2 regions of the Pseudomonas sp. CGJS7 genome follow, and region 2 is predicted to be linked to the other one. Evidence: riboswitches for the same ligand, from Rfam matches in the RefSeq annotation. Region 2 holds a riboswitch; the other holds the start of a gene.
What was found. Region 2 has a riboswitch for manganese ahead of V7787_RS05665 (TMEM165/GDT1 family protein). Riboswitches for the same ligand answer to the same signal wherever they lie in the genome.

Region 1 (5,197 bases), on a different contig from region 2:
TCCGCCCGGCCAGTTCCAGCGCGTCCAGGTTCTGCAACAGCTGCTCGACCCGGCTGGCGCCGAGAATCGCGCTGGACACATGCGGATTGCGCAGGCACCAGGCGATCGCCAACGGCGCTGGGGCCACGCCCAGCTCGCGCGCCACCGCCGCGAACGCGTCGGCGCGCTGCAACCGGCGCTGATCGGAACTGCCCACCGCGACCCGCCGCAACCATTCCTTGTCGGCGTGGCCCAGGCGGCTTTCGCCGTCGAAGCCGGCGCTGTATTTGCCGGTCAGCAGGCCCGAGGCCAGCGGCGACCAGATCGTCGTGCCCAGGCCCAGCTCGGCGTACAGCGGCGCGTATTCCAGTTCGACCCGCTCGCGGTGCAGCAGGTTGTATTGCGGCTGCTCCATGCTCGGCGCGTGCAGATGATGAGCGCGCGCGGCTTTGTGCGCTTCGCGGATCAGCGCCGCCGGCCATTCCGAAGTGCCCCAGTACAGCACCTTGCCCTGACGGATCAGCGTATCCATCGCCCACACCGTTTCCTCCACCGGCGTGTCGGGATCGGGGCGATGGCAGAAGTACAGATCCAGATGCTCCACCCGCAGCCGCCGCAGCGCGGCGTGGCAGGCTTCGGCGACGTGCTTGCGCGACAGCCCTTTCTGGGTCGGCCGCGGTTGTTCGTGCGCGCCGAAAAACACTTTGCTGGAGACGCAATAACCATCGCGCGGCAGGCCCAGATCGGCGATCGCCTCGCCCATCACCCGCTCGGCCTCGCCGTTGGCATAGCCTTCGGCGTTGTCGAAGAAATTGATTCCGCGGTCCCAGGCCGCGGCGATCAGTTCGCGCGCGGTGTCGCGGCCGATCTGCGCGCCGAAGGTGACCCAGGCGCCGAAGGACAGCGCCGATATCTGCAAGCCGGATGAACCCAATCGTCGGTATTGCATGCGCGGACTCCAATCCAGGGGTCGATTGCAGGCATGCTACGCCCGGATCGGCCATGAAGAAGGACGGTAAGCGGCAATGGCAGTGAAAACCCGGGGCCTGGTGGTGGGCCTGATCGCGATCGCCGCCGCATTGGCGGGCTGGCAGTACTGGCGCGCGAGCGCGCCGCAGGCGGCGAGCGCCGCGCCGGACGCCAGCGCGCAGGAGCCAACGCCGCAAGCACAGCCGACAACTTCGGTTCCGCCCGTCGACACACCGCGCAAGATCGAGCCGATCCGCGACAACTATCGCAATCCCCAGTTGGCCGAACTCAAAGGCCGCGCCGACGCCGGCGACAGTCGCGCCTCGTGCCAGCTCGGCATGGAACTGCTGCGCTGCACCGACACTTCGGCGGCCGAACAAATGCTGGCCGCGGCCGAGGAAAACTCGCGCCCGGATCTGCCGCCGGATCAACGCGCCTACATGACCAAGCTGGAAAACCGCGCGCGGCAGATGCTGGCCGAATGCCGCAACACGCCGGCCGATTCGTGGAAACAAGGCAACCACTATCTGCGCCAGGCCGCGCTGGCCGGCGAGCCGGAAGCGATGTACCGCTACGCGCGCGGCGATTCGGTGCTGGTCGACTACTCGCACATGAACTCGCCCGAGTTCGATCGCTGGCGTTCGGAGGCCGGCAACATGCTGCAGTTGTCGTTCGAAGCCGGCTATCTGCCGGCGGTGTTCGATCTGATGGTCGCCTACAGCGACAACTCCTCGCCGCTGACCGGATTGATCGCCAACGACCCGACCAAGGCGCGGGCGATGCGGATTCTGATCGGCCGTCTGGCCGGCCGCCCCACCGATCGTCCCGAATCGCGTTACGCCAACCTGGAACCGGCCGCGGCCGCGCTCGCCGCGCAATGGCAGCGCGAGTTTTTTCCGACGGTGAAACCGCCGTTGCAGAAGATGCCGCGGGTGATGCCGGCCGGATTCTCGGCGTTGTATTCCGATGAGCCCGATCAACCCGCCGCGTGCTCGCAGTGATCGGTGAATCCAGCGAATAGAGCGCGGCCCAATGCAGCCAATAGAGAACGCTTCTTATTTGCTGCGTGCCGGCGCGGGGCCGGCTACAATCGCCGCACTTTCCTCCTCCGGGGAGTAGCCCACCCGCCGCCGACCAGGTTCGCGGGGGCATGCGTCAACACACTTGGCCCTCAGGCCATGGCGCATGCACGGCAGCCGCGCGCGATCGTGCCCCGCTTCGGGACCACGGCCGGCGCAGCGACCACGGGCAAGACCGAAGGCAGGCGTTGCGCGAAACCCGGGTCGGGCCGCGTGGCGTTTGCTTTCGTGTCCACGCGAATGCCCGACCCCGGAGTTGTTATGGATCTGTCCTCTTTCCCGGCCTGGGTCGTCGCCACCGGGGTGTCCACCAGCACCGTCGCGCTCGCCGAAATCGGCGACAAGACGCAATTGCTGGCCCTGCTGCTGGCCGCGCGCTTCCGCAAGCCCTGGCCGATCATCGCCGGCATCCTGCTCGCGACCTTGCTCAACCACGCCCTCGCCGCCTGGTTCGGCACCCTGGTCGCGCAGTGGCTCAAACCCGAGGTGTTGCGCTGGGTGGTCGCGGCCAGCTTCCTGGCGGTGGCGCTGTGGACGCTCAAGCCCGATCAGCTCGATGAGGGCGAGACCAAGTTCTCCGCGCGCGGCGCCTTCATCGCCACCACCATCGCGTTCTTCTTCGCCGAAATCGGCGACAAGACCCAGATCGCTACTGTGCTACTGGCGACCCGCTACGAGCCGCTGTGGGCGGTGATCGTCGGCACCACGGTCGGCATGTTGCTGGCCAATGTGCCGGTGGCCCTGCTCGGCAGCCGTTTCGCCGACCGCCTGCCGTTGAAGACCGCCCGCTACGTCGCCGCGGCGGTGTTCGCGGCGCTGGCGCTGTGGGTGGGCGTGCGCGGCATCGGCTGATCGCGCCGGTTTAGTCCGGCCTGGTTCCGCCCCAGCGGAGACGCAAGTCGTAATCCCACGCCGGAAACGCGGATCCGGCGTGGGCTGGAGCGGCTCTCGCGCTATGCTCGCGACGGCGGCGGCGAGCCGCAGGGACAGGAACCGGGATGTACCAAGGCGTAGGCGGTCGGATGCGCGGCGTGATCGTGGCGCTGTTGTCGCGACCGGACGAAATCATGCTGGAGATCGGCGCCGGCGGCGAGCTGCTGGTGGCGCGGCTGCGCGCGGTGCTGGCGGCGATGTTGCTGCTGTTGCCGCTGTTCAACGCGATCGGCGGCGGCAGCGTCAAGGAAACCATGATCGGCCTGGGCGGGGCGATCGTGGTCAACGTGTTCTCGCAATTGTGGCTGGCGCTGGCCCGGCGCCAGCGCCGCTACCGCTGGCTGCCCTTCTCCACCGCCGCCTTCGACGTCACCGCCACCAGCCTGGTGCTGGTCGCTTTGGCCGTGCAGCATCTGCCGGCCGGGCTCAACAGTCTGATCGTGTGGTGCGGCTATCTGCTGGCGATCCTGATGACCGCGCTGCGCAGCGACGGCCGGGTGACCTTGTTCTCCGGCGTGCTCGCGCTGCTGCAGTACGGCTTGCTGATGGCCTGGGTGTTCGCGGTGGCCGACTCGCCCGAAGACCTGATGTCCAGCGACTACGGCGCGGTCACCCTGGGCAGCCAGACCCAGCGCCTGGTGCTGTTGGCGATGACCACGGTGGCCACCTCGATGGTGGTCTACCGGATGCAGCGGCTGATCGAGATGTCCGGCACCGACGGCCTGACCCGGCTGCCCAACCGGACCTGGCTGACCCACCGCATTCCGCGCCTGTTCGACGCGGTGCGCCGCGACGGCGGCAGCCTGACCCTGGCCCTGATCGACCTGGACCACTTCAAGCGGATCAACGACGACTACGGCCATCGCCTGGGCGATCGCAGCCTGCGCCATCTGGTGGCGGTGCTGCGCGAGCAGTCCGAGCCCAGCGAATGGCTGGTGCGCCTGAGCGGCGGCGAGTTCCTGCTGGTGATGCGCAAGCCGCTGGGCACCGCGTTCGAGGAAGTCGACGCGATCCGGCGCACCGTCGCCGAGCGTCCGTTCGAACCCGGCCGCGGCGCCGAGCCGCTGTGGCTGAGCTTCAGCGCCGGGCTGGTGACGTTTCCGCAGGAGGGCAGCGACCTGTCGCGGCTGTTGCGCCGCGCCGATCTGCGCCTGCAGCGGGCCAAACAGTCCGGCCGCAACCGGGTGGTGGCGCGGGATATCTGAACGATCGCGCCCGAGTCGGCCAGATCGGCCGCCGCCCGCAGCCGCCCGCGCAGCCGCCGCCGGCGCGCATCCGTACGTTTTTCAAGCCTTCCGCACTGCACCCGCGTTGCGCCGCGGCTTGCCGCCCAGGCGCCCAGCCACTAGGCTGCGCCGACTAATTAGACGTCAAAAAGCCGCCGGGGCTCCGGCGCCGGGGAGAGTGGAGTGGATTCGATTGCACGCGTGGGCTTCGGCCTGTTCGGTTTGGCGGTGCTCGTAGGCATTGCGTGGGTGTTTTCGGTCAAGCGCCGCGCGGTCGACTGGAAGCTGGTCGGCACCGGCATCGCCTTGCAGATCGCCTTCGCCGCGGTGGTGCTGCTGGTGCCGGGCGGCAAGGATGTGTTCGACGCGATCGGCAAGGGCTTCGTGCACGTGCTCGAATTCGTCGGCGCCGGCTCGAAGTTCATCTTCGGCGACCTGATGGACGTCAGCAAATTCGGCTTCATCTTCGCCTTCCAGGTGCTGCCGACGATCATCTTCTTCTCCGCGCTGATGGGCGTGCTCTACCACCTGGGCGTGATGCAGGCGGTGGTGCGCGGCATGGCCTGGGCGATCACCAAGGTCATGCGCGTGTCCGGCGCGGAGACCACCAGCGTCTGCGCCAGCGTGTTCATCGGCCAGACCGAGGCGCCGCTGACCGTGCGCCCGTACATTCCGAAAATGACCGAGTCCGAGCTGATCACGATGATGATCGGCGGCATGGCCCACATCGCCGGCGGCGTGCTCGCCGCCTACGTGGGCATGCTCGGCGCCGGCGACCAGGCCGCGCAGGCGTTCTACGCCAAGCACTTGCTGGCCGCCTCGATCATGGCCGCGCCCGCGACGCTGGTGATCGCCAAGATCCTGGTGCCGGAAACCGGCGAGCCGCTGACCCGCGGCACGATCAAGATGGAAGTGGAAAAGAACACCGCCAACATCATCGACGCCGCCGCCGCCGGCGCCGGCGACGGTTTGCGCCTGGCGCTCAACATCGGCGCGATGCTGCTGGCCTTC
Region 2 (5,197 bases):
GGCCTTGACCCCGGCCTCGGTCAGCACATTGGCCAGGCGGGCAATGCGCTCGTTGAGCTGTGGATACGTCAGCCGCATCTGGTCGCGGTAGACGATTTCGCGGGTCTTTTCATAGCGGCTGCCGGACATCAGCAGGCGCTTGATCAGCAATGGATAGGCATAGGCGCCCTCGGCGGGCTTGATGATGCGTGTCTGCAACATGGGGATCCCTTTTCTGAAAAGCGGGCCGGACAAGTCTGGGTTTACTGTAGTTCGCCAATGTGACGGCCAAATCAGCCGAAGGAATGATTTGCGCGGCAGAGGTATGAGTGGCGGGCGTTGACGGGCAGCAAGGTTGAGCTAGACACTGCGGCGGCGGCTTCAGGTTTGCGCCGAAGCCGAGGGCCTCTTCGCCGGCAAGCCCGCTCCTGCAAGGGTTGTGGTGACCTTGTGGGCGCGGGCATGCCCGCAAATGGCCACTATGCCCTTATCCCTCCCTGCCACCGGAGATCTTCATGCCCAGCCCGCGTCGCGCCGTGTTTCTCGATCACCAGTCCCTGGACCTTGGCGACCTCGACCTTTCGCCCCTGAAGCAGCAGTTCGACCAGTTCGAACTGTTCGCCGCCACCCGCCCGGAACAGGTCGCGGAACGCTTGCAGGGCGCCGTGGCAGTGGTCAGCAACAAGGTCATGCTCGACGCCGCAACCCTGGCCGCCAACCCGCAACTGAAGCTGATCCTGGTGGCCGCCACCGGCACCAACAATGTCGACCTGGCCGCCGCTCGCGCCCAGGGCATCACCGTGTGCAACTGCCAGGGCTACGGCACGCCGTCTGTCGCCCAGCATACCCTGGCCCTGCTGTTGGCCCTGGCCACTCGGCTGTGCGACTACAACCAGGCGGTGGCCGATGGCCAGTGGGCCAAGGCCAGCCAGTTCTGCCTGCTGGACTTTCCTATCGTCGAACTGGAGGGCAAAACCCTCGGCCTGCTCGGCCACGGCGAACTGGGCGGCGCAGTGGCGAGGCTGGCCGAAGCCTTCGGTATGCGTGTACTGAGCGGGCAGATCCCTGGCCGCCCGGAGCGCGCCGACCGGCTGCCGCTGGACGAGTTGCTGCCGCAAGTCGATGCCCTGACCCTGCACTGCCCACTGAACGAGCACACCCGGCATATGCTCGGTGCCCGCGAACTGGCCCTGCTCAAGCCCAACGCGCTGGTGGTCAACACCGCCCGTGGCGGCCTGATCGACGAACAGGCGTTGGCCGATGCCCTGCGCGGTGGTCACCTGGGCGGCGCGGCGACCGACGTGCTGAGCGTGGAGCCGCCGGTCAACGGCAACCCGCTGCTGGAGCCCGGCATCCCGCGCCTGATCATCACCCCGCACAGCGCCTGGGGTGCCGTGGAGTCGCGCCAGCGCATCGTCGGCCAGCTCAGCGAGAACGCCCAGGCCTTCTTCGCCGGGCAGCCACGCCGCGTGGTCAGCTGAGCCAGGCGCCCGCCTCTGCTACACTGCGCCACTTTTTTCCAGGAGACGTCGTCCATGGACCCGCGCAGTGAAGTGTTGCTCCGTCAGGCAGAGCTGTTTCAGGGGCCGCTGCTGATTGCCGGCGCCCCCGCCGACGACCTGCTCGGCCAGTTGCCTAAGGCCCAGGCCTGGACCTGGCATGCCGGCGATCAGGCCATGCTCGAAAGCCGCTTCGCAGGCCGCAGCCATTACGGCGTCGAGGCCCCTGAAGCAGCATTCGACAGCGCCGTGCTGTTTCTGCCCAAATCCCGCGAGCTGGCCGCCTATCTGCTCAACGCCCTGGCATCGCGCCTGGCTGGCCGCGAGCTGTACCTGGTCGGCGAGAAGCGCGGTGGCATCGAGGGCGCGGCCAAGCAGCTGCAGGCCTTTGGCAAGCCACGCAAACTCGACAGCGCCCGGCACTGCCAGCTGTGGCAAGTGACCATCGACCAGGCACCGCAGGCAAAATCGCTGGAAAGCCTGGCCGAGCGCTTCGAGCTGGCCCTCGAAGACGGCCCGTTGCAGGTGGTCAGCCTGCCTGGGGTATTCAGCCATGGCCGACTCGACCGAGGTACGGCCCTGCTCCTGAAGCATCTTGACGGACTGCCCGGTGGCCACATGCTGGACTTTGGCTGCGGTGCCGGGGTACTGGGTGCCACGCTCAAACGCCGTTACCCACAAAGCCGGGTGACCTTGCTGGACGTGGATGCCTTCGCCGTGGCCGCCAGCCGCCTGACACTGGCTGCGAACGGCCTGGAAGGCGAAGTGATCAGCGGCGATGGCATCGACGCCGCCCCTACCGAACTGAGCCTTATCCTGAGCAACCCGCCATTCCACACCGGCGTTCATACCAACTATCAGGCTTCGGAAAACTTGCTGAAAAAATCGGCCGTTCATCTGCGAAAAGGTGGCGAAATGCGCTTGGTCGCCAACAGTTTCCTGCGCTACCAGCCACTGATCGAAGGGGCATTGGGCAACTGCCAGGTACGTGACGAGGCCGACGGTTTCCGCATCTACCAGGCAACTCGCGGATAAAAAACAGCGCTTGCCGAAAGCGTTTTGCCTAGGCAGAATCCGCACCGTCCTAGGGGAGTAGTCTCCCGCGAGCACCCAGCTCGCCCGGTACGCGTCAACATACTTGGTCCACAGACCATGGCGCGTGCGACCCACCATGCACGCCTGCATGGCGAGATCCGCATAGACGGATCGAGGGTTTGACAAGACCTATGACACGCACACCTTACCCGGGGCGGGGAGGCTGTACGTGTCATAGCCGTGTCGACCCGCCCCCGTAGGAATCCTGATGCTGGAATCACTGTTGGTCCCCACCGCTATCGTTGCCTTGGCCGAGATCGGCGACAAGACGCAACTGCTCGCACTCATTCTCGCTGCCCGCTTCCGCAAACCCTGGCCGATCATCGCCGGCATCATCGCCGCCACCTTGGCCAACCATGCCGCAGCCGGTGCCGTGGGGGCGTGGGTCGGCAGCTTCTTCAGCGATTCGGCCCTGCACTGGATCCTGGCTGCGAGCTTTACGGCCACCGCACTGTGGACGCTGGTACCGGACAAGATGGATGACGACGAGAACCCGGCTCGCCGTTTCGGGCCATTCCTGACGACACTGATTGCGTTCTTCCTGGCCGAAATCGGTGACAAGACCCAGGTCGCTACCGTGATGCTGGCGGCGCAGTATCCGCACCTGATCATGGTCATTATCGGCACTACCCTGGGTATGCTGATTGCCAACGTGCCGGTGGTACTGGCGGGTAACTTCGCGGCTGACAAACTGCCGTTGACGCTGATTCGCCGCCTGGCGGCAACGGCGTTCTTCGTACTGGCGATCGTGGCCGTCTATTCGGCAATGAAGGCCAGTGGCTGGATTGGGTAAAGGGCACATCAGGGGCTGCCATGCAGCCCCTGGATTCAGGCATTTACGGCTTGGCTGCAGCCTGATACAGCGGCATCACCTTCGGAATCGCCGCCTGCAGCGAAGCAATGCGGCTCGCGGACGCCGGGTGAGTACTCATGAACTCAGGCGGTGCACCTTCGGAAGCCTTGCTCATCTTGTTCCACAGGGTGATCGCGGCATTCGGGTCGTAGCCGGCACGGGCCGACAGCTCCAGGCCAATCAGGTCGGCTTCGTTTTCGTTGGCCCGGCTGTTGGGCAAGGTCATGGCGTAGTTCACCACCGTGTCGGCCATGGCCATGCTGCTCTGGCCGAGGCCAAAGATGGCACCGGCGCCCTGGCGAGCCATTTCCACACCGTATGCCTTGGACATGGCCTCGCGGCTATGCTCGCGCAAGGCGTGGGCAATCTCGTGCCCCACCACTGCGGCAATTTCCGCATCGGTGAGTTTGAGCTGATCGATCAGCCCGGTGTAGACGATGATCTTGCCGCCCGGGCCGCAGTTGGCGTTCAGTTCGTCACTCTTGATCACGTTGACTTCCCAGTCCCACTGCGCGGCATCCGGGCGGAATTTGGGCGCCTGGGCGATCAGGCGGCTGGCAATTGCCTGCACACGCTTGGCATCGGCGCTGGACTTGTCGAGCACACCCTTGCTCGATGCTTCACCCAGGGTCTGCTGATACGACTGCGCGTACATCTGGTTGACCTCATCGGTCGAGAGCATGCTGAACATGTACTGCTGGCGCTCGACGCCAACAGCACCGCCGCTGGTGGTATTCACAGCCTGGCAGCCGGCCAACAGAATGCCAGCGCTCAGCAGGCTGACGACAAAAGACTTACGCATGAAAACACTCCCTATCCACATGCGCCGTATCCTAGGCCGAGTCGCCAGTGGCTGCCATAGCCGCAGGGAAGATTTTCGTCGCCTGATCCGGCCTCTTCGCGGGCAAGCCCGCTCCTACAGGGGTAACACGACCGTGGGTATGAGCAGGCTTGCCCGCTCCTATAGCAGGGGTAACACGATCATTGTAGGAGCGGGCTTGCCCGCGAAAGGGCCGACACAGCCCCCCATCAAGCAGGGGTAAGACACTCCGGCGCATCCAGCTTCGGGTCATTGACGAAATTGGCCAAGGCCCGCTCACGCAGCGTCGCCGGTGGGCTGGCCAGCAGCTCGTGCAAGCGGGTAATCGGCGTGTCCGGGTCAAGCCAGGCCGCCTGCCCCGCTTCGTCGAGGATGAGCGGCCGACGCTGATTCATGGCCGCCTGGGTCACCACCGCGCAACTCAGCCATACCTGGTCCTGCACCGGATAGGCCTCCCATACCGCCGCAAAGTACAGCGACGCGCCCTCCCCCGGGGTCAACCAGTACGGGCGTTTGCGCACGCTGCCACGCCATTCGTAAAAGCCGTTGGCCGGCATCAGGCAGCGACGCTGACGAAATGCATCGCGAAACATCGGTTGTTCGGCCAGCGTTTCGGCGCGGGCATGGGCAGGGGTGCGGGACAGGTCGGTGAGCCAGGCCGGGGTCAACCCCCAGCGCGCCTTGGCCAGTTGCTGCTGGCCGTCAAGCTGACGCTGGATCAGCACCGACGCCCCAGGCGATATATTCCATTGGGCCGGCTGGCCGACGGGAAAGCCCGGCAGACTGGCAAGGGCCTGGGGCCAGCGAAACAGGGCATAACGTCCACACATGGGCGAATTCAGAACCTAGCAGATCAAGGTACCGGGGACATTCTCCGGTTCGTCGCCAACCAGTGGCTGGGCATCATTGTACGCATCGATCAGCTGCCGTGCGCATTCGGCCTGCTCATCA

Region 1: it holds a riboswitch for manganese, as region 2 does, so the genes downstream of both, V7787_RS22495 (TMEM165/GDT1 family protein) here and V7787_RS05665 (TMEM165/GDT1 family protein) in region 2, are expected to answer to the same signal.

The regions. Positions count from the first base shown of each region.
Region 1 covers NZ_JBAMDI010000038.1:57,119-62,315, forward strand. Annotated here, with positions in the region: gene V7787_RS22485 (aldo/keto reductase) at 1-928, opposite strand, end outside; gene V7787_RS22490 (hypothetical protein) at 1,005-1,949, shown strand; yybP-ykoY riboswitch at 2,054-2,148, shown strand; gene V7787_RS22495 (TMEM165/GDT1 family protein) at 2,289-2,879, shown strand; gene V7787_RS22500 (GGDEF domain-containing protein) at 3,026-4,165, shown strand; gene V7787_RS22505 (NupC/NupG family nucleoside CNT transporter) at 4,370-5,197, shown strand, end outside.
Region 2 covers NZ_JBAMDI010000005.1:127,291-132,487, reverse strand. Annotated here, with positions in the region: gene V7787_RS05680 (fatty acid--CoA ligase) at 1-201, opposite strand, end outside; gene V7787_RS05675 (2-hydroxyacid dehydrogenase) at 495-1,460, shown strand; gene V7787_RS05670 (class I SAM-dependent methyltransferase) at 1,515-2,513, shown strand; yybP-ykoY riboswitch at 2,554-2,694, shown strand; gene V7787_RS05665 (TMEM165/GDT1 family protein) at 2,782-3,366, shown strand; gene V7787_RS05660 (M48 family metallopeptidase) at 3,410-4,228, opposite strand; gene V7787_RS05655 (SOS response-associated peptidase) at 4,456-5,076, opposite strand; gene V7787_RS05650 (putative signal transducing protein) at 5,092-5,197, opposite strand, start outside.